Regions from separate parts of the uncultured Psychrobacillus sp. genome, predicted to be linked through region 2. Evidence: predicted binding sites of a transcription regulator. Region 2 holds the regulator's gene; each other region holds the start of a gene.

What was found. The regulator LexA, encoded in region 2, represses DNA repair genes until DNA is damaged. The targets are predictions, from matches to a motif close to CGAACATATGTTCG.
Positions count from the first base shown of each region.
Region 1: the regulator LexA is predicted to act here: its motif matches at 6,252-6,265, upstream of recA (recombinase RecA).
Region 3: the regulator LexA is predicted to act here: its motif matches at 3,778-3,791, upstream of uvrB (excinuclease ABC subunit UvrB).

Region 1 is NZ_CALIED010000084.1:15,601-24,171, forward strand. It holds gene Q0371_RS17085 (pitrilysin family protein) at 1-446, shown strand, start outside; gene Q0371_RS17090 (pitrilysin family protein) at 439-1,743, shown strand; gene Q0371_RS17095 (SDR family oxidoreductase) at 1,736-2,467, shown strand; gene Q0371_RS17100 (YmfK family protein) at 2,587-3,393, shown strand; gene Q0371_RS17105 (RodZ domain-containing protein) at 3,411-4,265, shown strand; gene pgsA (CDP-diacylglycerol--glycerol-3-phosphate 3-phosphatidyltransferase) at 4,322-4,900, shown strand; gene Q0371_RS17115 (competence/damage-inducible protein A) at 4,916-6,172, shown strand; gene recA (recombinase RecA) at 6,345-7,409, shown strand; gene rny (ribonuclease Y) at 7,985-8,571, shown strand, end outside.
Region 2 is NZ_CALIED010000071.1:29,741-35,315, reverse strand. It holds gene Q0371_RS14555 (recombinase family protein) at 1-277, opposite strand, end outside; gene Q0371_RS14550 (LysM peptidoglycan-binding domain-containing protein) at 274-585, opposite strand; gene lexA (transcriptional repressor LexA) at 759-1,379, shown strand; gene Q0371_RS14540 (DinB family protein) at 1,632-2,081, shown strand; gene Q0371_RS14535 (hypothetical protein) at 2,256-2,843, shown strand; gene Q0371_RS14530 (hypothetical protein) at 3,360-3,956, shown strand; gene Q0371_RS14525 (hypothetical protein) at 4,020-4,259, opposite strand; gene Q0371_RS14520 (hypothetical protein) at 4,548-5,231, shown strand; gene Q0371_RS14515 (N-acetylmuramoyl-L-alanine amidase) at 5,289-5,575, opposite strand, start outside.
Region 3 is NZ_CALIED010000020.1:151,705-160,275, forward strand. It holds gene uvrA (excinuclease ABC subunit UvrA) at 1-1,723, opposite strand, end outside; gene uvrB (excinuclease ABC subunit UvrB) at 1,730-3,712, opposite strand; gene Q0371_RS05250 (IDEAL domain-containing protein) at 4,219-4,449, opposite strand; gene Q0371_RS05255 (competence protein ComK) at 4,663-5,172, shown strand; gene Q0371_RS05260 (hypothetical protein) at 5,173-5,526, opposite strand; gene Q0371_RS05265 (HDOD domain-containing protein) at 5,649-6,881, opposite strand; gene Q0371_RS05270 (enoyl-CoA hydratase-related protein) at 7,032-7,808, shown strand; gene Q0371_RS05275 (hypothetical protein) at 8,021-8,461, opposite strand; gene plsY (glycerol-3-phosphate 1-O-acyltransferase PlsY) at 8,510-8,571, opposite strand, start outside.

The DNA.
Region 1 (8,571 bases), on a different contig from region 2:
ATGGTATTCTTGGTGGCTTTGCCCATTCCAAGATTTTCATGAATGTTCGTGAAAAAGAAAGTATGGCATACTATGCCTCAAGTAGCTTTTCCTCCCTTTATGGTCGCATTTTTGTATTTGCGGGAATTGATGCCAACCTACAGGAAAAAGCTGTTGCATTAATAGACGAACAGCTAAAGGAAATGCAAGAAGGAAATATATCTGATTTAGAGATCAATCAGACAAAATCCATGCTTAAAAACCAGCTTAAGGAATCTTTGGATTCTGCTAGAGGACAAATAGAAATTTACGATCAATATAAAGAACTCGATGAATCCTTTACAGTGAAAAACTGGACCGCTAAATGGGAAGATGTCACGAAGGAGCAAATTCAAGAAATGGCTTCAAATATCGAAAAGGAATTTGTCTATTTCTTATCTGGTAAGGACGGTGCAGACAATGAATGAAACTTACTTTGAACAGCTAGAAGAAACACTATATCACGAAGAACTTTCCAATGGATTAAATGTCTATATTTTGCCTAAAAAAGGCTTTTCCAAAACATATGTAACCTTTACTACAAAATACGGTTCTATTGACCGAGAATTTATTCCTCTAGGTAAAAAAGAGCCTGTTACAGTACCAGACGGGATCGCCCATTTTCTAGAGCATAAAATGTTTGAAAAGGAAGAAGGAGATGTTTTCCAGAAGTTCAGTGAAAATGGGGCTTCTGCCAATGCATTCACGTCATTTACAAGAACTTCTTATTTATTCTCCTCAACAGATAATATATTAGAAAACACTAATACTCTTCTTAATTTTGTACAGGAGCCATATTTCACAGAACAAACTGTTGAAAAGGAAAAGGGTATTATTGGGCAAGAAATTACCATGTATGACGACCAGCCGGACTGGAGGTTATACTTTGGTACGATTGAAAATATGTACAAAGAACATCCAGTGAAAATTGATATCGCGGGCACAATAGAGTCTATTAGTCATATTACAGCTGAGCATCTTTACGAATGCTATAACACGTTTTACCACCCTTCGAATATGGTGTTGTTCGTTGTTGGGGCAGTAAATCCTAAAGAAATGATGGACTTTGTAAAAGAAAATCAGGCTAAAAAAGAATTTAAGGCTCCAGAGGAAATTGTTCGTTTTTACCCAGAAGAGCAGCCAAAAGTAGATAAAATAGAACGAACATTAAAAATGGACGTTCAAAAGTCTAAGCTTTTATATGGCATTAAATCGAACAATGTTAATATTACCGGTGAAGAAATGTTAAATTATGAGTTGGCTATGCAAGTGGCTGTTGAACTGATATTCGGTAGAACATCCTCGTTTTTCCAAGAGGTCTATGAAAAAGGGTTGATCGATGAATCCTATAGTGCAGACTTCTCTATGGAAGAAGGCTACGGTTTTGCGATGATAGGCTCCGATACAGGGAATCCAGAAGAGCTTGGTCAGAAGATCAAAGAAACTATCACTAAATTTGCAACAAATTGGACATTAGAAGAAGAGGACATGAAACGAATTACTAGAAAGAAAATTGGTCATTTCTTACGTTCTTTAAATTCAATTGAATATATTGCAAACCAATTTACTCGTTATAAGTTTAACGATATGAATTTATTTGATGTAGTACCAGCCTTAGAGAACTTAGGTGTGGAACAAGTCAAGAAGGCATTTGAAGCCTTTAAGGATGAGAATACACATACTGTATTTAAGATTATTCCTTCGAAGGAAACAGATAATGGCTAAAAAGTTTGCTCTAGTGGTAGGTGCGTCTGGAGAAATAGGGATTGCTACTAGCCTAAGTATGGCGGAGGCTGGATGGTCCCTGTACCTTCATTTTGCGAGTAACAAAGAAAAAGTGGATGAACTTATAGTTGCCCTCGATCTTGCCTATCCAGAACAGGAATTTATACCTATTCAAGCAGACCTATTAGATACAAGTGCAATTGAAGTCATTGTGAATTCTATTTACTCTCTTCAATCGATAGTCTTTGCCCAAGGCCAAAGTCTTTATAAGGGTATAGAAGAGACCTCTCTGGAAGAAATACGACATCTCTTTCAAGTACATGTAGAGCATCCGATGTTTTTAGCGGGAAGATTAGCTCCTAAGCTACGAAAGAATGAGCATAGCTCTATTATCTTTATTGGCTCTATATGGGGAGAAACAGGTGCTTCCTATGAGGCAGCCTATTCTGCTGCTAAAGGGGCTCAGCATGCGTTTGTGAAAGCCTATGCGAAAGAGGTTGCCATGCAAAAGACAAACGTTAATGTCGTCGCACCAGGTTTTATCGATACAAAAATGAACGCTCATTTAGATGATGAATCTCGAGAGTTTATATTAGAAGAGATTCCTGCAGGTATATTTGGCAAACCACAGGATGTAGCCAATGTGATTGTTTTTTTAGCAAGTGAGCATGCATATTATATTACTGGTCAGGTCATTCGAGTTAATGGTGGTTGGTATATTTAGGAAAAGAAAAGGGGGAAGTTAACTCTCTTTTCTTTTTCCCTTTTATTCGGTTATAAAATCATATATGATAGAACTATTAATGCATTGAGAACGTCATTCTATAAAGGGAGGAATACATGATGGCAAGTGAATGGTTTTTTGAATACGAAATTCAAGTAAATCGTCCTGGACTTTTAGGAGACATTTCTTCTCTATTGGGTATGCTGCGAGTAAATATAGTCACTATTAATGGAGTAGATGAGGGTAGACGTGGTATGCTCATTAAAGCTGAAAAAAAAGAAAATATTGAACGCTTTGAACATATCATTTCCACAATGGAAACAATTCATTTAACTAAGTTTCGTGAGCCGAAGCTAAGAGATCGTTTAGCTGTGCGTCACGGAAGATACATACAAAGAGATGCTGATGACAGAAAGACTTTTCGATTCGTAAGAGATGAGCTTGGTCTACTAGTAGATTTCATGGCTGAGATCTTTAAACAGGAAGGACATAAGCTAATCGGTATCAGAGGTATGCCTAGAGTAGGGAAAACAGAATCTGTAGTTGCAGCAAGTGTTTGTGCGAACAAAAAATGGATTTTCCTGTCTTCCACAATGATTAAGCAAACGATTAGAAATCAACTCGCTGGGGATGAATTCAGCGATCGCAATATCTTTATTCTGGATGGAATTGTTACAAGAAAGTCAAATGATGAAAAGCATCTACAACTTGTTAGGGAAATGATGAGAATGCCTACTATTAAAGTAGTGGAGCACCCAGATATGTTCATCAAGCATTCCGAATATTCTATAGAGGATTTTGACTATATAATTGAGCTTCGTCATAGTCCAGAGGAAGAAATAACGTACGAAATGATGGAAAAAAATCATGCGATGACCGACAAAGGCATGGGTGGATTTGGCGGATTCGGTGAATTTAATTTTTAACGAAGTAGGTGTTTTAATTGACTGAACTTGGTACTCGTTTAAAAGAAGCGAGAACAGCAAAAGGATATAGTATCGAGGATTTGCAAGAAATAACAAAAATCCAAAAAAGGTATTTAGCTAACATTGAGGAAGGGAATTATTCTACAATTCCTGGTGCTTTTTACGTGCGAGCTTTTATCAAGCAATACGCAGAGGCAGTTGGCTTAAATGGGGATGAGCTTTTAGAGACATACAAATCAGAGCTTCCAAGTCCTACAAATGAGGATGTTGCAAAAACTATTCCTGCAACACCGTCTAGAAGAACTTTGGGTGGCCGAGCATCGAACAGATTTATGGAAATTATGCCGATGATTATTGTGGCATTGTTTGTTGTCGCGATAATTGTGATTGTATGGACACTTAGACAGAACTCTCCAGAGACGGAAGAGTCACCTGCAGTAGAAACAGAGGAACCAGTGACTATGGATATCACTCCTCCACCTTCGGATCAAACAGCTACAGATAATGAAGAAGAGGAAGAGGCTGTGGAAGAAGAAATTGAAGAAGAACCAGTGCCTAAACTAGCTTTCACGTTAGAGGGGACTCAAGGGGAAACTTCAACATATACTGTATCTGGTGCAGAAACTTATCAGCTAAAGTTAATGGCTAGCAGCGACAAGACATGGTTAAACTTAAAAGACCAAGCAAACAAAACTTTATATGATAGCTGGGTTAACACTGGAACGCCATATGAGCTAGATGTAACTACAACGGAACAAATTCGCGTGAGAGTGGGTAACGTTCCAGTTACGCAAGTCTTTATTAATGATGAGCTAGTAGAATTCCCAACAGATAAGAGTCCTCAAAATTTAGTTATAAAATTCAGCAAATAGTCATCGATTAGATGGCTATTTTGTTTGAAATATGAAAGGAGTATTTTTTGATGAAAATGAATATACCAAACCAAATTTCTATGTTTCGCATATTTTTAATTCCAGTATTTATGATTTTTATGCTAATTGATTTTAACTGGGGGGAAGCTAGTTTTTTAGGCGCAACCATTCCAGTAAATCACCTAATTGGAGCTATTATTTTTATTATCGCCTCTATTACTGATTTTATCGATGGTTATTATGCTCGTAAATATAATTTAGTAACCAATATGGGTAAGTTTTTAGATCCTCTAGCGGACAAATTGCTAGTTTCAGCAGCATTAATTATATTAGTGCAGTTTGGAGTTGCACCAGCGTGGGTAGTTATATTAATTATCAGCCGTGAATTTGCAGTGACTGGTTTACGCTTAATATTAGCGAATACAGGAGAGGTAGTTGCAGCAAATCAACTCGGTAAAATAAAAATGTGGACACAAATTATCGCGATTTCATCATTACTTTTAGGAAATGTATTTTTTGAAATGTTCAATTTCCCATTTGATATGATCATGCTATACGTTTGTCTATTCTTTACTTTATGGTCGGGATTTGATTATTTCTATTTGAATCGCAAAGTGTTACTTGACTCAAAATAGGAAGGAAGTTTTGGGATGAAAGCAGAGATTATTGCGGTAGGATCAGAATTATTGTTAGGGCAAATTTCCAATACGAACGCAAGATATATATCCTCCCAGCTGGCAGAGTTAGGGATCGATGTGTATTACCACACAGTAGTTGGAGACAATCCTAATCGTTTGTTAGAAGCCATAAAAATCGCAGAAAATCGAGCTGACCTCATTATTTTTTCAGGAGGTTTAGGACCTACTAAAGACGATCTTACAAAAGAAACAATTTCTAAACACCTTAACAAAAATCTTGTATTAGATGATCATGCAATCATTTATATTGAGGATTTCTTTAAAAGAGCTGGAAAAGTAATGACGGAGAACAATAAAAAACAAGCATTAGTTTTAGACGGCTGTACTGTCCTTGAAAACAAGCATGGGATGGCTCCGGGGATGCTGCTTTCCACAGAGAAACATACATATATGTTATTGCCTGGCCCTCCAAAAGAATTAGAGCCGATGTTCCAATTTGAGGCTAAGCCGCTGTTACCTAAACTGCTTTACAAAGAAAATGTAATTATGTCCCATGTCATTCGCTTTTATGGTATTGGCGAAGCAGAGTTGGAGAATGAGGTCCAGGATTTATTGGACAATCAAACAAATCCGACCCTTGCGCCGCTAGCTTCTGACGGCGAGGTAACCTTACGACTTACTGCGAAAGCAGATACGGAGGAAGAAGCTTGGAAAAGGATTGAAAAGCTACAAGCTGAAATCTTAAACCGCGTGGGCAAATATGTGTATGGATATAATAACGAATCGTTAGCCTCCAAGCTTAGAGATATACTAATTGACAATGAGCTAACAATTTCTGCTGCAGAAAGTATGACTGCTGGACTTTTTCAATCGGAGTTGGCGGCAGTCCCAGGAATGGGCGTAGCACTTGTAGGTGGCATTATCACCTATACGGAAGAAGTGAAAATCAATCAGCTTGGTGTTAAGAGAGAAACGATTGATGAACATAGCGTCGTTTCTAGTCAGGTTGCAGAAGAAATGGCTAGTCGAGTCAAAGAAAAGTTTGAAACAACGATAGGTATAGGTATTACTGGAGCAGCTGGGCCAGATGGACACGGAGATCAACCGGCAGGAACGGTGTGGATTGGAATAGCGTATGGAGACGTCGCCCCAATTTCTTATAAATTGAATCTATCCGGTATGAGAAACACAAATCGTTTAAGAACAGTTAAGTTTACTATCCATTATTTGATTCGACTTTTAAGAGAAGAAGGATTATCGAAAATTTAATTTTAACAAAAGAAAACGGCTCAAATTATCATTTTGTGCTGTTTTTTCCTATCAAAATCTAATAGTGTTAAAAAATAAACGAATAGATGTTCGCTTTTTTCTTGTAAATTTCTCAAAGACCGAGTATACTAAAGATAGTAAAAAAAATGATAGTTTCTAGGAGGAAATACATTTGGCTAATGATCGTAAAGCAGCGTTAGAAATGGCTTTAAAACAAATAGAGAAACAATTTGGTAAAGGTTCCGTAATGAAATTAGGAGAGAAAACAGACCGTGAAATCTCTACCTCTTCAAGTGGTTCCCTAGCTCTTGATGCAGCACTTGGAATAGGCGGATATCCAAGAGGTCGTATTATTGAAATTTATGGCCCAGAGAGCTCAGGTAAAACAACTGTAGCGCTTCACGCTATTGCAGAAATACAAAAAACAGGTGGGCAAGCGGCATTTATTGATGCAGAGCATGCGTTGGACCCTGTATATGCACAAAAACTAGGCGTTAACATAGATGAATTATTATTATCTCAACCCGACACTGGAGAGCAAGCCCTTGAAATCGCAGAAGCTCTAGTCCGCAGTGGTGCGGTTGAAATCATTGTTATCGACTCTGTTGCAGCATTAGTACCAAAAGCGGAGATAGAAGGAGAAATGGGAGACTCTCATATTGGTCTTCAAGCTCGCTTAATGTCTCAAGCATTACGTAAGCTATCAGGAGTTATTAACAAATCTAACACTATAGCAATCTTTATTAACCAAATTCGTGAAAAAGTTGGAGTAATGTTTGGTAACCCGGAGGTAACGCCTGGTGGTCGTGCACTTAAATTCTACAGCTCTGTCCGCTTAGAAGTAAGACGTGCTGAAGCTATTAAACAAGGTACAGACATTATGGGTAACAAAACGAAAATTAAAGTAGTAAAAAACAAAGTTGCTCCACCATTTAAAACTGCAGAAGTAGATATTATGTACGGAGAAGGAATCTCTCAAGAAGGAGAAATCGTTGATATAGGTTCTGAATACGATATTATCCAAAAAAGTGGTTCTTGGTATGCTTACAATGAAGAACGTATTGGCCAAGGGCGAGAAAACGCTAAGCAATTCTTGAAAGAAAACCCTGCTATTAAAGAAGAAGTGGCATTAAAAATTCGTCAATCTCTAGGTATGTCTGCTGGTGCACTTGTTATTGCAGCGCATGAGCCAGAGGACGAAGATGGCGAGTTCGAGCTACTTTTAGAAGATGAATAATAGTTAAAGTTAAAAAGATATCAAGAGACTCTCTCTTGGTATCTTTTTTTAAAATCTATTTCTAATATTTTTTGTAGTTTAAACTTATCATAAAGTCCATTTTACTTGAACTTTAGTAGTTGTGAATGAGCTAAATTCAAAATTAGAAGCTTTACCTATTAAAAGCGTTCGTTGAAACGACAGGCAATGAATCTAGTCGGTTGAATGAACATTGATCATTCTTCAGAAAAGGACAACCAGAGCTGAAACTAATTATAATTTCTTTGCTGAGCAGATAAATATCATGATTTTTTTATTGATTGTTCCTTGTGGTTTTACATAATAAAAGAAAATATGAAATTGTTTCAAATAGGAATTATGAAATCATATTATTTAGGCAATACCTAAAGTAATAGATATCCTCTCTCTAAAACTAATAATATTCTTCCGTTTCCTTGACAGAGTATTTCTACATCTATACAATTAAAATTGTATAATTTCTTTATTAAATGACTAAAAAGCAGTACAAATATGCATTCAATTAGCATATATGTGCCGACTGAAACTTAAAAGTATAGCAAGAGGGGGTGTTCGAAATGACATGGGAAATTATCATCTCCGCTTTGCTTGGTCTTATTATCGGTGGCGCTGTTGGTTACGGTTATCTGAAAAAAGTGAATGATTCAAAAGTGACTGGTGCAAAACAATCTTCTGTACTCATTATAGAGGAAGCAAAGCGAGAGGCAGAAGCATTAAAGAAAGAAGCACTTTTAGAGGCCAAAGATGAAACTCACCAATTACGAAATGAAGCTGAATCTGACATCCGAGAACGCCGCATGGAACTGCAAAAACAGGAAAATCGGTTATTACAAAGAGAAGAGAATCTAGATCGTAAAGATGATGCTCTAAACAAGAGAGAAGTAAGTCTTGAGCGTAAAGAAGATGCTCTAACACAAAGACAACAGCATATCGAACAAAAGGAAAGTAAAGTGGATGAACTAGTTGAAGAGCAACAAACAGAGCTACAACGTATTTCTACTCTTACTCGTGAAGAAGCAAAAACTATCATTCTTCAAGAGGTAGAAAATGAATTGGCTACTGATATTGCTGTGATGACTAAAGAATCTGAAACAAGAGCCAAAGAAGAAGCTGACAAGAAATCGAGAGAAATACTTTCACTTGC
Region 2 (5,575 bases):
GCAGCATATGAAGGACTGCCATTCTCCCATTTCCTCTGCCGATTCTAGTTTCATCTTGGACAAATACAGCTTTAATATCATTCTCCTTCACATAATTAAGCATTTCTAGTAGGCCATCTCTCTCCACATCGTACCCACTATGCTGGTCTAAGAATACTTGAGAAACCTCATAACCCTGTTTTGTTGCAAAATCTATTAACTCTTCTTCTTGTCTCTCTAGTGAAGTTTCTTGAGTAGACTTGTCTGTACTTACCCGACAATAAATAACTGATTTCATTCTCCTGCTACCTCTGTTCCATAATTTAAGTGATAGTTCTCACTTACCTTTGGAATTACTATAACATCTCCTGGTTTAATAGAGGTATCATATAAATTATTCATTTCGATAACTTTACTTATCCAGTCTTCTTTTGAATCTTTTACTCCATATTCACTAGCAAGTCCCCAAAGGGAATCTCCTTGTTCTATATGAATTTCGTAATCTTTTTCTGCCGAGATTGTATGTGTAATAGCCATAGTTGTTATGAAAATTAGATTAAGTCCTAAAAATAACGCTAAAAAATAATTGTTTTTTACCCAATTCATGTTAAAACCTCCAAATAAGAATGTTTGTTCGTATCTACATTTTAATACTAATGCGAACATTTGTTTTTGTCAACATATTTTAGAACCTATGTTTGCATATTGTATAGGACACTGTTATACTATTAACAAGTATTAATATAGTAGGTAATTTATTACTAAAAGAGGTGAACTCATTGAAGAAAGCGTCGAAAAGACAGGAAGATATTTTAGCTTTTATAAAAGAAGAGGTTCGTAAAAAAGGCTATCCACCTTCCGTACGTGAAATTGGCGAGGCTGTTGGACTTGCCTCAAGCTCTACAGTGCATGGTCACTTAGCAAGATTAGAGAGTAAAGGGTTAATTCGGAGAGATCCTACAAAACCACGCGCTATTGAAATTTTGGACGGTTTGGAAGTTTCTGTGGAAAGACAGGGTGTTGTGCATGTTCCTTTGGTTGGTAAAGTTACTGCCGGTATGCCTATAACAGCTATTGAAAATGTTGAAGAATTTTTTCCTTTACCTGAAACGTTTGGTACATCGGACGACCATCTATTCATGTTAGAAATTATGGGTGACAGTATGATTGAAGCTGGAATCTTGAATGGAGATTATGTTGTGGTTAAACAACAACAATCTGCTAATAATGGGGATATTGTAGTTGCAATGACTGAGGACGACGAAGCTACTGTGAAACGGTTCTTTAAAGAAAAAACATATTTTAGATTACAACCAGAAAACTCGACTATGGACCCTATTATTGTGAACCAAGTTTCGATTTTAGGAAAAGTAGTTGGAGTTTACCGACATATCCACTAATAATCTCTTGACTTATTTCCGTATCATAGTATGATTACGTAGAGCCGATATCATATCTAAACTAGAAAGTGGACATTTCTGTTTAGATCATCGAAAAACCCCTTCACATTTATATGTGAGGGGGTTTTGTTTTTACTAATAATTTCTTATCTTGCTTTTACACCTTAAGTCTACACTTCCCCCTCGTCTTTTTATGAAAGAACTTAACAAAAGAGAATCATAATCTACTAACCGTGGAAAGGAAGATTCAAATTGCAATTTCCTTATCGTAACGATTTTCGAAAAACCTTAATACCTTACCTTAAAAATTTGTCTGAAGAAAATTGGGTGAAAGTTCACCCTAATTACTCTAATAATGTAGCCTGGGTAGTATCTCATATAGCCACAAGTGAGGATTTCTGGATCAATGAAATAGCTTTTAAAAAGAAACCTAAAGTTACTGTTGATGCTTATTCACCACCTCGAGAAATCTTAACAGCTTACGAGGAAATCAGAATGGAAACTGATTTTATTCTTAACTCTTTGGATGTTTTACAATTTGACCAGCTTATAGACGTGCCATCATTTTCTGACGGGTGGATCCCTCCATCAGTTCCGACAATTGGTTGGGTATTTCAGCATGTGTATGGTCACGAGGCCTACCATATTGGTCAACTAGCTGTGATTGCCCATCTGAACCAATTTGAAAAACCATTATTCTAACAACTATTACATACATTTCTACTAAAAAATATTAAATACTCTATTTTTCATTTATTTTATACAATTTTCTCCTTTTTTGGTTTTTCTTTTTGCGACGAAGGGTAAAGTTTTATAGTTCAAGAAAAACCTTCCATATATGTGTGTTACAACCCAAATAAGAAAAGGAGAGAAAATATGAGGAAAGGACTAAAATTAATATTTTTACTTTCGTGCACTATTTACTTAGTTGCCTGTAATTCAAATGAAGAGGTTACTCCCCCAATAGCTGACAAGGAAAAACGACCAATAGAACTTAAAGCTAGTAAAACAGAGGCAGAAATGGTATCTACTAAAGTACCTGAAAATTTTAAAGATCGAGAAGCCGTTGAAACGTATGTCACGGAAGTTAGGGAAATTTATATGGAGACTACTAATTTAGGAGCTCAGTGGGATGCTCTAAGAATAGGCTCCTCCACAGGAGAGGTAACTCCTCCAGAATTCGCTGAAGTAATCAGAACAGATTTGTTACCCCAAAACATGGCTATTATTGAAGTAATTGAAGCAATAGTCCCTCCGAATGATGAAATTGCTCGTACCCATGAACTTTTTATAGACGCAATCAATAAACAGCATATAGCATTTAGTGAGGTTGCTACTGCTATGGACACATACGATTCCAATAAAATGACTAAGGCGAACGAAATTTTGAGTGAGGTAAGAAAACTTGATCGCGAATTTGGAAGAGAGATGGAGAATTTACTACTTGAATATAATATAGATTGATTTGTAAAAAAATCACATACACCAAAAGACATTAAGATGGCATGATATATTCATGTCCATCTTTTTTTATTTCCAAAGAACCTCCTTCCCTTTTTCATAACATCTGAGTGAATATATTTCTGACAGACGCTTTCAGTTGTTCAGGTTAAGCCATCATCCTGATGTCGTGACCTGCCGCTACAATCACTTATTTGTAAATGTTAGCGTTTAATCAGGATTTTGCTATTTAAGAAAATACTCATCTTTATATTTTTATATCCCCTTAAAACACCCTATTACCAACGCACAAAAGCTATTTTACAAGCGATCATTAACCAAATAGCAGTGACTTCATTTTTTCATCTGAATATATTAAGTAAGTGATTTTTTATTCATCGAAAATAAAAAGAAATCAGCTTAGGAAGGTCTTAGTATGTCCTTCACTGGTATCGCATTTGTTAGCCCGTTTAAAAGATGTATGAAAGATCCGTGTACTAAAAATATAGTACTTTCCAATTACAGGAAGGGGTTAATAAAATGAAGAAATGGTTCATGATAGGGTTAATTTCCCTTATTCTGGGAGTGACTGCCTGTTCTCCATCTTCAAAGGAAGCAAAGCCCGAGAAGGAAACGGTGGAAGTCGTCAAAAAGGAAGAAGAGTCTGAAACTAAAGTAGAAAAAGAAGTTACGAAGGAAGAAGAAAAAACAGAAGTTGTGACAGCCGACAAGGAATTGATACAGTATTATGTTGATGATGTACGAGACGCTTATATGCAGGTATCTGACTTAGCGGTACAGTGGGATGAACTTAGAATGGGTGCATCAAATGGTGAAATCGATAGCTATACATTTGCTACTGCCATTTATGAAGAAATACTGCCGCAAAATATGTTTGTACTAGAAAACATAGAAGCAATCATTCCCCCTAATGATGATATTGCAGCTACCCATGAGTTACTAATAGATGCCATTAGCAAGCAGCACATTGCATTTAGTGAGGTTGCAGCCGGCATGGATGCCAACGACCCAGATAAAATTACAAAGGCAAATGAAATTTTAAATGAAGTACGAAAATTGGATCGTGAGTTCGGCAGAAAAATGGAGACACTCATCAAGGAATATGGAATAGATTAATACAGCTATAATAAAGAAAGAATATAAAAAATGGGCTGGTAAACATTTTGCCAAGCTCATTTTTTAATAATAAGGTTTAAATAAACTGATTATAGCCATTAAAACTAGTATCAAAGAGATCATCATAAATGTATAACCCATAAATACTTTGTTCTCTTTTTTTAAATCGTTTAACCCTAATAGAAAACAATTTGCACCTATGAACAACGCCATAAAAGGTAATAAATTCAGTTCGGTTAGTAAATCTAAAACTCCAAATACAATTGCACATACCAACAAGGTTACTCTTATTTTTTCGAACATCAATGCACCTCTTCACTTGTACCATATTTATAGTGGAATGTATTATTCTTCTCTCTTTCTCCTTCCTACCCTATAGAAGTAGACACTTCATATATCCCCTGTAAAAAAATCACCAAAATAATTTTATTCTCGCCACGTCTTCATACACTATTCTCCTTTCTAACAATGAACTCCTTTATCTTTCCTTTTTTAGTAATTAAATCTCTATCATAACTCATAAAAAATAACATTATTGGGCAACCTCTTAATGTTTAAACAAATCTTTTCTTATGATTGGTGGAGAAATATATGGGAAAGTCAAAAAAGCCGTTTTATAAAAAGTGGTGGTTCTGGGTAATCGTCATTATTATAATCATTGTATTAACTACAGGTGGCGGAGATGAAGACGCTACAAATGATACCGCAACCGATCAAACTACAAACAAAACGGATGATACCACTACCTCTGACAAACCTACAGAGGAAAAGGAGGAAACCAAAAAGAAGGATGACGGGAAGATTAAATCGGGGACTTACAAGGTTGGGACCGATATTCCAGCTGGAGAATATATAGTGTTTGCAAAAGGCTACACGTATATCGAGAGCTCTAAAGATAGCTCCGGAGCATTGGAAAGTATTATTTTCAACGATAACTTAAGTAAGGGTGCAAATTCCTATGTGACTCTTAAAGATGGGGAATATTTTAAATTCCAGGATGGAGAAATGTATGCGGTAGACCAGGCACCTTCAGTTATTCCAGAAGACAATGTCTACACGGATGGTATGTATAAGATTGGAAAAGATCTCCCTGCAGGAGAATATAAGATCACTTTAGGTACAGATTCTGAATTAGGTTATTACGAAGTATCTAAGAGCAGCTCTCATCAGCTGGAAGATATCGTAACGAATGAAAATGTACAAGCTGATACTTATTTAACTGTTTCAGATGGTCAGTATTTGAAGCTGCAAGGTGTAACCATTAATACAAAGTAGAGGAAGAAAAGCGTGGAGTAAATATACCCCGCGCTTTTTCTTTTTGATGCATCCTTCTTATTTTACTCTTAATACTTGACCAACATAAATCGTATAATTGGAGTCTAGACCATTCCAATCTTTTATCTGCAGAACTGTACTACCGTATCTTTGGCTAAGTCCATAGACAGTGTCTCCGCTTACAACCGTGTGATAAACAGCTGTAGCCTTTTTAGGAAGCCCAAAGGACTTTACGATACCATTTACATGACCTCTAGCTAAAGATTCAATGAAAGAGGAAGTCTTGAGCTTAGCTGCATCGTTGGCATTATCAATAAACCCGTTTTCTGTAAGAATCGAAGGCA
Region 3 (8,571 bases), on a different contig from region 2:
CAGCTGCAACAATTTCCCCACCGTGGACACCAGCACCTGGTCCCACATCGATTAAATAGTCTGCTGCCATCATCGTGTCCTCATCGTGCTCAACTACGATTAACGTATTTCCTATATCTCTCATATCCTTGAGTGTTGCAACTAAGCGATCATTGTCCCTTTGGTGGAGACCAATAGAAGGCTCATCCAGAATATAAAGTACACCCGTAAGCCTTGAGCCTATTTGAGTTGCTAATCGAATGCGTTGAGCCTCACCCCCAGATAATGTTCCAGATGCGCGATTAAGCGTCAGGTAATTTAACCCTACATTATCAAGGAAGCTCAGACGTTCATCAATTTCTCTTAAAACTAGTCGAGCTATTTGCATATCCTTCTCTGATAGCTTTAATTCCTTAAAGAACTTATATGCTTCTTCGATGGAAAACTCAGATACTTGCCCGATATGCATAGAATCCACTTTTACGGCCATTGTTTCTTCTTTTAAACGATATCCCTTACAAGTAGGACAGTCATGCTCTGCCATATACTTTTCCATTTGTTCACGTGTGTAGTTGGAAGATGTATCTCTATAACGTCTTTCTATATTTGCAAGCACGCCTTCAAATTGAATTAGATTATCTCTCATTTGGCCGTATTCGTTTTGGTAACGGAAACGAATTTTGTCCTTACCCGAACCGTACATAATTTTGTTCCATTGATCAATTGGTAACTTTTCGACTGGTACATTCATTTTTATTTTGTAATGCTTGCACACTGCCTCTAGTAGCTTCGGATAATATTGAGAGCTAGTTGGCTGCCATGCGACAATGGCGCCTTCTTCTAAAGTTAAGCTTTTATCTGGAACGACTATATCCGGGTCAACCTCTAATTTGACACCTAATCCATCACAATCGTTACATGCACCAAATGGACTGTTAAATGAAAACATTCTAGGCTCTAGCTCTCCAATCGAAAAACCACAAATTGGACATGCATGATGCTCACTAAATAGCAGCTCCTCTTGCTCCATTACATCTATTAAAACTCGTCCATCTCCAAGTCTCAATGCGGATTCTAAGGAATCGCTTATTCGTGCAGCAATCCCTTCTTTTATAACAATTCGGTCGATGACTACTTCAATATTATGCTTCTTATTTTTGTCTAAAGTTATATCGTCATCTAAGTCTATTAAATCTCCATTAATGCGAACACGTACGTATCCTTGCTTTTTCATGTCCTCAAGCAATTTCACATGTGTCCCTTTGCGTCCAGAAACAATCGGGGCAAGAATTTGCATTTTTGTTCTTTCCGGATATTCAATGAGTCTATCAACCATTTGCTCGATTGTTTGGGAGGAAATCTCTATCCCATGTTTTGGACAAATCGGTTTCCCTACGCGAGCATATAATAATCGCATATAATCATAAATTTCCGTAACTGTTGCGACAGTAGATCTTGGATTCTTACTTGTTGTTTTTTGATCGATTGAAATAGCAGGAGACAGACCCTCTATAGAATCCACATCTGGCTTATCCATTTGGCCAAGAAATTGTCTTGCATAGGCTGACAAGGATTCGACATAACGTCTTTGCCCTTCCGCATAGATCGTATCAAAAGCTAATGATGACTTACCAGAACCAGATAAACCTGTCATGACGACAAGCTTATCTCTTGGTATTTTAATACTTATATCTTTTAAATTATTTGTTCGAGCACCTTGAATATTAATTTCTTGGTTTTTCACCAATCATCATCCTTCCAGCTTGAGCTCTAGAATTGCGTCACGTAATTCAGCAGCTCGTTCAAAGTTAAGCGCTTTTGCAGCATCTTTCATCTCTTTTTCGAGTTTGTCTAATAGTTTACCCTTTTCTTCCTTCGTTAAGACTTTTCCGCTAGTTAATTGCTGTACATAGCTTTCTTCGTCTTCCGCCACTTGAGAGGCTCGTATTACTTCTCTAATTTTCTTCTCAATCGTTTTAGGTGTGATGCCATGCTTTTCGTTATATTCCATTTGAATGGTACGACGACGCTTCGTTTCACTAATGGCCTTTGTCATAGAATCTGTCATTTTATCGGCATACATAATAACTTCACCGTTAGAGTTTCGGGCAGCTCGCCCAATAGTTTGTATTAATGAACGCTCTGAACGTAGGAAGCCTTCTTTATCCGCATCCAAAATAGCGACCAGTGAAACCTCAGGTAAGTCTAATCCTTCTCGCAATAGGTTAATTCCTATCAGGACATCATACGTTCCTAAACGAAGCTCTCGAATAATCTCAATTCGCTCTAATGTTTTTATCTCTGAGTGCAGATATTGTACTTTTATACCAATTTCCTTTAAGTAATCCGTTAAATCCTCGGACATTTTCTTTGTTAAAGTTGTTATTAAGACTCGTTCATTCTTAGCAGATCGTTCATATATTTCATTAATTAAATCATCTATTTGTCCTTCAATCGGCTTCACTGTAATAATAGGATCTAATAATCCCGTAGGTCGGATAATCTGCTCGACCATTTCTGGTGTATGCTCTAATTCGTATGGTCCCGGAGTTGCGGATACATAAATAGCCTGGTTCACATGCCCCTCAAATTCCTGGAAAGTGAGCGGACGGTTATCTAATGCAGAAGGTAACCGGAAACCATGATTTACTAGCACAGATTTCCGCGCCTGGTCTCCATTAAACATTCCTCTAACCTGTGGTAATGAAACGTGGCTTTCATCTACTACCAGTAAGAAATCCTTCGGAAAATAATCTAATAATGTATAAGGGGTTGCTCCCGCTTGTCTTAACGTCAAGTGGCGCGAGTAATTTTCGATCCCTGAACAGAAGCCCATTTCCTCCATCATTTCTAAATCATAATTCGTTCGCTGCTCGAGTCTTTGAGCTTCTAACAATTTATCCTCACTTCGAAGAATAGTAAGCTGCTCCTCTAATTCCTGACGAATATTATTTATGGCTATTTTCATCTTTTCTTCTCGTGTTACGAAGTGGGATGCTGGGAAAATAGCTACATGATCCCGTTCACCCAATATTTCTCCTGTTAACGCATCCACTTCTCGAATCCGATCTATTTCATCACCAAAAAATTCTACCCTTAGACATCTCTCATCACGAGAGGCAGGGAAAATTTCCACTACATCTCCACGAACTCGAAATGTTCCACGAGTAAAATTAATATCGTTTCGTTCATATTGCACATCCACTAGCTTTCTTAATAGCTGGTTTCGATCAATTTCCATGCCAACTCTTAGTGACACAACCATTTCTTTATATTCCTCTGGATTTCCGAGTCCATAAATACAGGAAACAGAAGCGATAATAATGACATCCTTACGTTCGAATAATGAAGAAGTGGCTGAATGTCGCAATTTATCAATTTCTTCATTAATGCTAGAATCTTTTTCTATATACGTATCCGTTTGTGGCACATATGCCTCTGGTTGAAAGTAGTCATAATAGCTGACAAAGTATTCTACTGCATTGTTAGGAAAGAATTCCTTGAACTCACTATATAGCTGCCCTGCAAGTGTCTTGTTATGGGCCATGACAAGGGTTGGTTTATTAATTTGTTGGATTACGTTTGAAATAGTAAAGGTTTTACCAGTACCTGTGGCCCCTAGTAATGTTTGATGCTTTTTGCCCTCATTTACTCCTTTTACTAGCTCTTTTATTGCTTCTATTTGATCCCCTGCTGGCTCATACGGAGATTGTAAATCAAAAATTTGTTCCATATGTATGCCTCCCGTATTCTTATTAAATTTAGTTTAACATAATCATTTTTCTAACACTATTAAAACGAACATACGTTTTTAAAATAAATTTTCAGAGTAGGTTCAACCTTTGTCGTATCAACGATTTAGTGGTAAAAATCTCTTCCTATCTATTACTACCCTCTTTTACAGAAAAAGCTACATTTTATCTTGCAAAAATATAAGAATGTTAGTTTTTTAACATCAAAAGAATAGACTTTTTATCAAAACTAAAAGCAGTTCAAATTTCACTCATTGTAAAATTTGAACTGCTTTATTTTTATATTTTCTTCATAGCCGTTGTTTTTATTAAGTTCGCCGCCTTATCTCCGAACTACTTTTTTGAAAGACATTTACCCAAATTAAATGCAAAAAGTGAGATTGCATATCGCAATCTCACTTTTTGGGGGCATGATTAGATTATCTCAGCCCCATCCTCAACATATATTAACTATTAATTCCTCACGAATTCCCGGCCCATTAGCAACTTAATTTTTCAGATGAAGTAACACGTTCGTGTACTCGTTAAATGCTTCTTTATCCTTGCGATCCAATGCCTCGTCAATTAAACCCATTAGCCGAAAACTTCTCTGCTCCCGGTGGACAACATTTAAAAACATATCAAGATAAATCTCGTTTAACAACTTTTCTGCAGAGCTTTCTTTCCCTGTTTGTCCCATTGCTTTCATAAAATCTGTATATGAATATTGTTTGTCCATTTCAATCACCCCGATGCCTTTTTTATATTATATAAAAGCTTAAGGCTAGTTGCAATCATTTTGAGAAAATTTAGATTATACAGTAAATAGAAGTATTTTTTAATTTTTAGATACATTAGCTTGATTTATTTCCAAAATTAACTATAATTTAAATTATAATATACTAAGGAGTGAAATTTTCTGACTAATAAAATTGAAAATAAATCCCATCTTATCTCCTTCGAAACCGCGTTACTTCAACCTTCTGTAGTAAATAACAAAGTTTACACGAAAGTTACTAATTTTTCTGGTGAAACCTCCATGGTAAGTAAAAAGCCATACGAAATCGTTCGTTATTCCTGCTCCTTCTACGGTTCTTCCTTTCAACACGCAGTAAACCTTTCCCGAGAAACGATTGGCAACTATTTTAAGCTACCAATCATACTAGCTCATGACTTTGGATCACCTTGTATATGGATTCCGGTTCTTTCTCCAAAATCAGATTTAAATATATGGTTTTCCTATCAGGCCATCGAAACTTTTTACCCAAATAAAAAGGGATCTACCGTTGTTCTTTCTAATGGGGATACCATTGATGTTCCTGTTTCGCCTAACACTATGAATCGTCAAGTGGCGTATGCCAACATATTAAGCACCCAATTCCTAAAACGAATGAGCCATCTTTTAAACAACGGATATGCCACCTCTAGACAAGCATCTATGCGTAAAAACATTCGCAACTGATTAGGTAATGGTTAAGTACATAGAAAGCAGTTCTTCTACGCGGTTACGAAGACGGACGTTCAGATAACGACGGTGCTCCTCGTATCCTCCATGAAAAAACACGTACTCTGTGAACATATCATCTCCTTCTCCTCTAATCACTTTCATACTATGCCTTCTCATGTAGACATGTGTGTCTTTTAGCTCTTTTTGAACTTGCTTTGCTGCTCCTTCTACGAGAGTCAAATAAGGTCTGTTTAATTTGAATGGGGCTTTTTCAATAATGGTTCGATCCTTTTCCAAGATGGTAAATACCATGGGAAGATAAATCATTTTTTCGAAATATGGAATTGCCTCTTCTGGTATTAAGGGCATCTTCATTCACCTTTCTTTTAAAAGAACATTTGTTCTTATATTTTACAACTTTTAAAAGAAAATGCAATGGAAAGAAAAGAACTTCAATCAAAAAACTGCCAATCCTAAGAATGGCAGTTTAATTACTGTGTTACTATGTCAGTTGCCCACTTACGAGCTTCCTTATAAAAATTATTAAGACTTGGAAAATCGATTTCTAGATTATTAGCTCCTTCGAGCATATCGTTCCAACGAACTTCATCATAGGCAATGGTTAAATCTAAGAAAGGCGTCATCTCTGTGCTGGACCCAACCAAAGTAGCCGCTACATCATCAGAAAGAGGTAACTCTTTAACTAGCTGATCCATCTTCTTATGTAAGATGGTGTCCATTAGAGAGAACATGCCTACTAATAAATATTCAGAGGAATTTGTCAGGTTTTTCTGTTTAGCAAGTAGCTCACAAAATTTCGCTCTAAATAAGGATGCTTCTACAATAGCTAGTCCATCCCCTTTGTAGTTTTGATGTACCTCTCGCAGTAACAAGACATGAAGCCAATAATTAATCTCCTCCAGCCCTAACATTAAAACACCCTGTTTAATCGAGCGAACCTTGGAACGTGGTCGAGCAACTGGAGAATTGACCATTTTTAACACTTTAAAGGTCAAGGAAACGTCTCTCTCTATTTCTAACGCAATTTCATCCATAGAAGCTTCTTCCTTGCGTAAAAGATTGATCAGTCTAATATATTGCACTACGTTAGCAGGTATATCAGTGGCCTTAATAATTTCAGGCTTAGCAAAGAAGTAGCCTTGGAACAATTTATAGCCAGCAGATTTAGCTTCGTAAAAATCTTCTCGTGTTTCAACCTTTTCAGCTAGCAGTACAATGTTGGGATAGTTGGTTTGGACAATTTTCTCGACCGATTTTCTCTCTTCCACTGTAGTGGCAAGAAAATCTATCTTAATAAAGCTAACTAAGCTAAACAGTTCATCATAATAGTCAACATTTTGTTTTAAAACAAAATCATCCAGTGCAAGAAGAAAGCCCATTGCTTTTATTTGTCTAATTTGTTTAATAAGACGGGGAGTTATCGTAATATTTTCTAGTATCTCTACTACTATCCTGTTAGATGGGAACTTTCTTAGTACCGCCTTATCCAGAAGGTTTTCAGTGAAATTAATAAAGCATAGCTTATCGCCTGCAATTTCATTTATTCCTATGGTCAGAAATGAATGTGTCAGCACATCAATCGTTGCCATATCAGCATCCACGTCAGGGAAAGAATTGTCTTCATTATTCCTATAAAGCAATTCATATCCATATAATGACTCGTTCATATTAAAAATTGGCTGCCTTGCAATAAAAATCTCCATTTAATTTCCTCATGTTCTTAAGAAATGTAATTGATACTATTGTATCAAAGATAAGGATGAAAAACGACCTATTTTTTCCTTTGATGACAGGATTATCATAAAATGATATGTTTAATAGTGAAGAATTTTAGCGTATTAGGGGGAGATATAATGGAAACTATTACTTATGAACAACAGGGGAATATTGGAATTGTCACATTAAACCGACCTACAGCTTTGAACGCTTTCAACTATGAAATGTTATGTGAATTAGGAGAAATTGCAGAATCGATCCGTATCAATCCGGACATTAGAGTAGTAATCTTTACTGGATCTGGTGAAAAATCGTTTAGTGTTGGAGCAGATTTGAAAGAACGCCGAACGTTAACTGAACAAAGAGTCAAACGTAATATATATAAAATAGGTGAAGTATTCTCTTTAGTCGAAAGCTTACCTCAGCCAACGATTGCCATGTTAAATGGTTATGCGTTTGGTGGAGGGACAGAGCTAGCGCTTGCATGTGATTTCCGTATTGCAGCAGACGATATACAATTGGGACTAACTGAAACAAGCCTCGCAATTATCCCGGGCGCAGGAGGTACACAACGTTTACCTCGCCTCATTGGGGAATCCAAAGCTTTAGAGTTAATCTTAACTGCTAAACGATTGACGGCTCATGAAGCCTTTACGTATGGACTTTTAACTAAAATTGCGAGTCGAGAAACATTAAAGCAAGAAACGGAAAGCTTCGCAGCACTTATGTTAGCAAACGGACCAATTGCACTTCAACAAGCCAAGTTTGCTGTCAAACAAGGGATGAATGTGGACTTGCAAACTGGTTTACAAATTGAACGTAAGGCGTATGAAATTACGATTCCGACAGAGGATCGAGTAGAGGCATTGAATGCATTTAGTGAAAAAAGAAAACCTGTATTTAAAGGGAAATAATTTCAAAAGGAGGATGTTGTGAATAGTTCACGACCATCCTCCTTTTTAACCTTAGCTATGTTAATGCTAAAGGTGACTTATAATACACATAAACATGAGCTAGGATATTTTCTCCTCGCTCATTTTACTTTGATATTATTTTTGGCTTACGTACCTCGTTCGTGTACTCATTCCGCAATCGAGCGCTATTACCGAACGCTCATTAAATAGTTTTACTTGAAATGATGAAAGATTGCATTCTTTGGCATAAATTTTTTAAACATTATAATTTCTTTTTCAGAAGGATTTTCTATATTAATTTCAGAGCCCCAATGTGATGATTCAAAGAAACAATTACCATTATATTTCAAAAAAAGTGAAAACCATTTTATTTCTCCATTCTGACTTAAACTCTCTTGTAAAATGAAATTAATTATTTTTTTGTTTATATCCCCTTGAAAACAGACCATTTTCATAGGGTGCAAATCAATTTTTTCAAGATTAGTTTTCAAACTTAATTCTTCAATTGTTTCAACTTCTTCATTCCACACATGGAATTCTATAAAATTTGCAGATGTTATGAAATAATCAATTAAAGAAAACCAGTAATTATAACTTTGGAAATCAACATTACTTTCTGTTAAATTAATGTTGATAAATAAATTATTCTTCATCCAATCCCACCCCATTTACTAATGTCTACATAAGTAAAACATCTTTCTTCAACTATCCTGTGGCGCTACTATCCTGTTTTCTGATCCATCTAGAATTCTTTTTATATTTT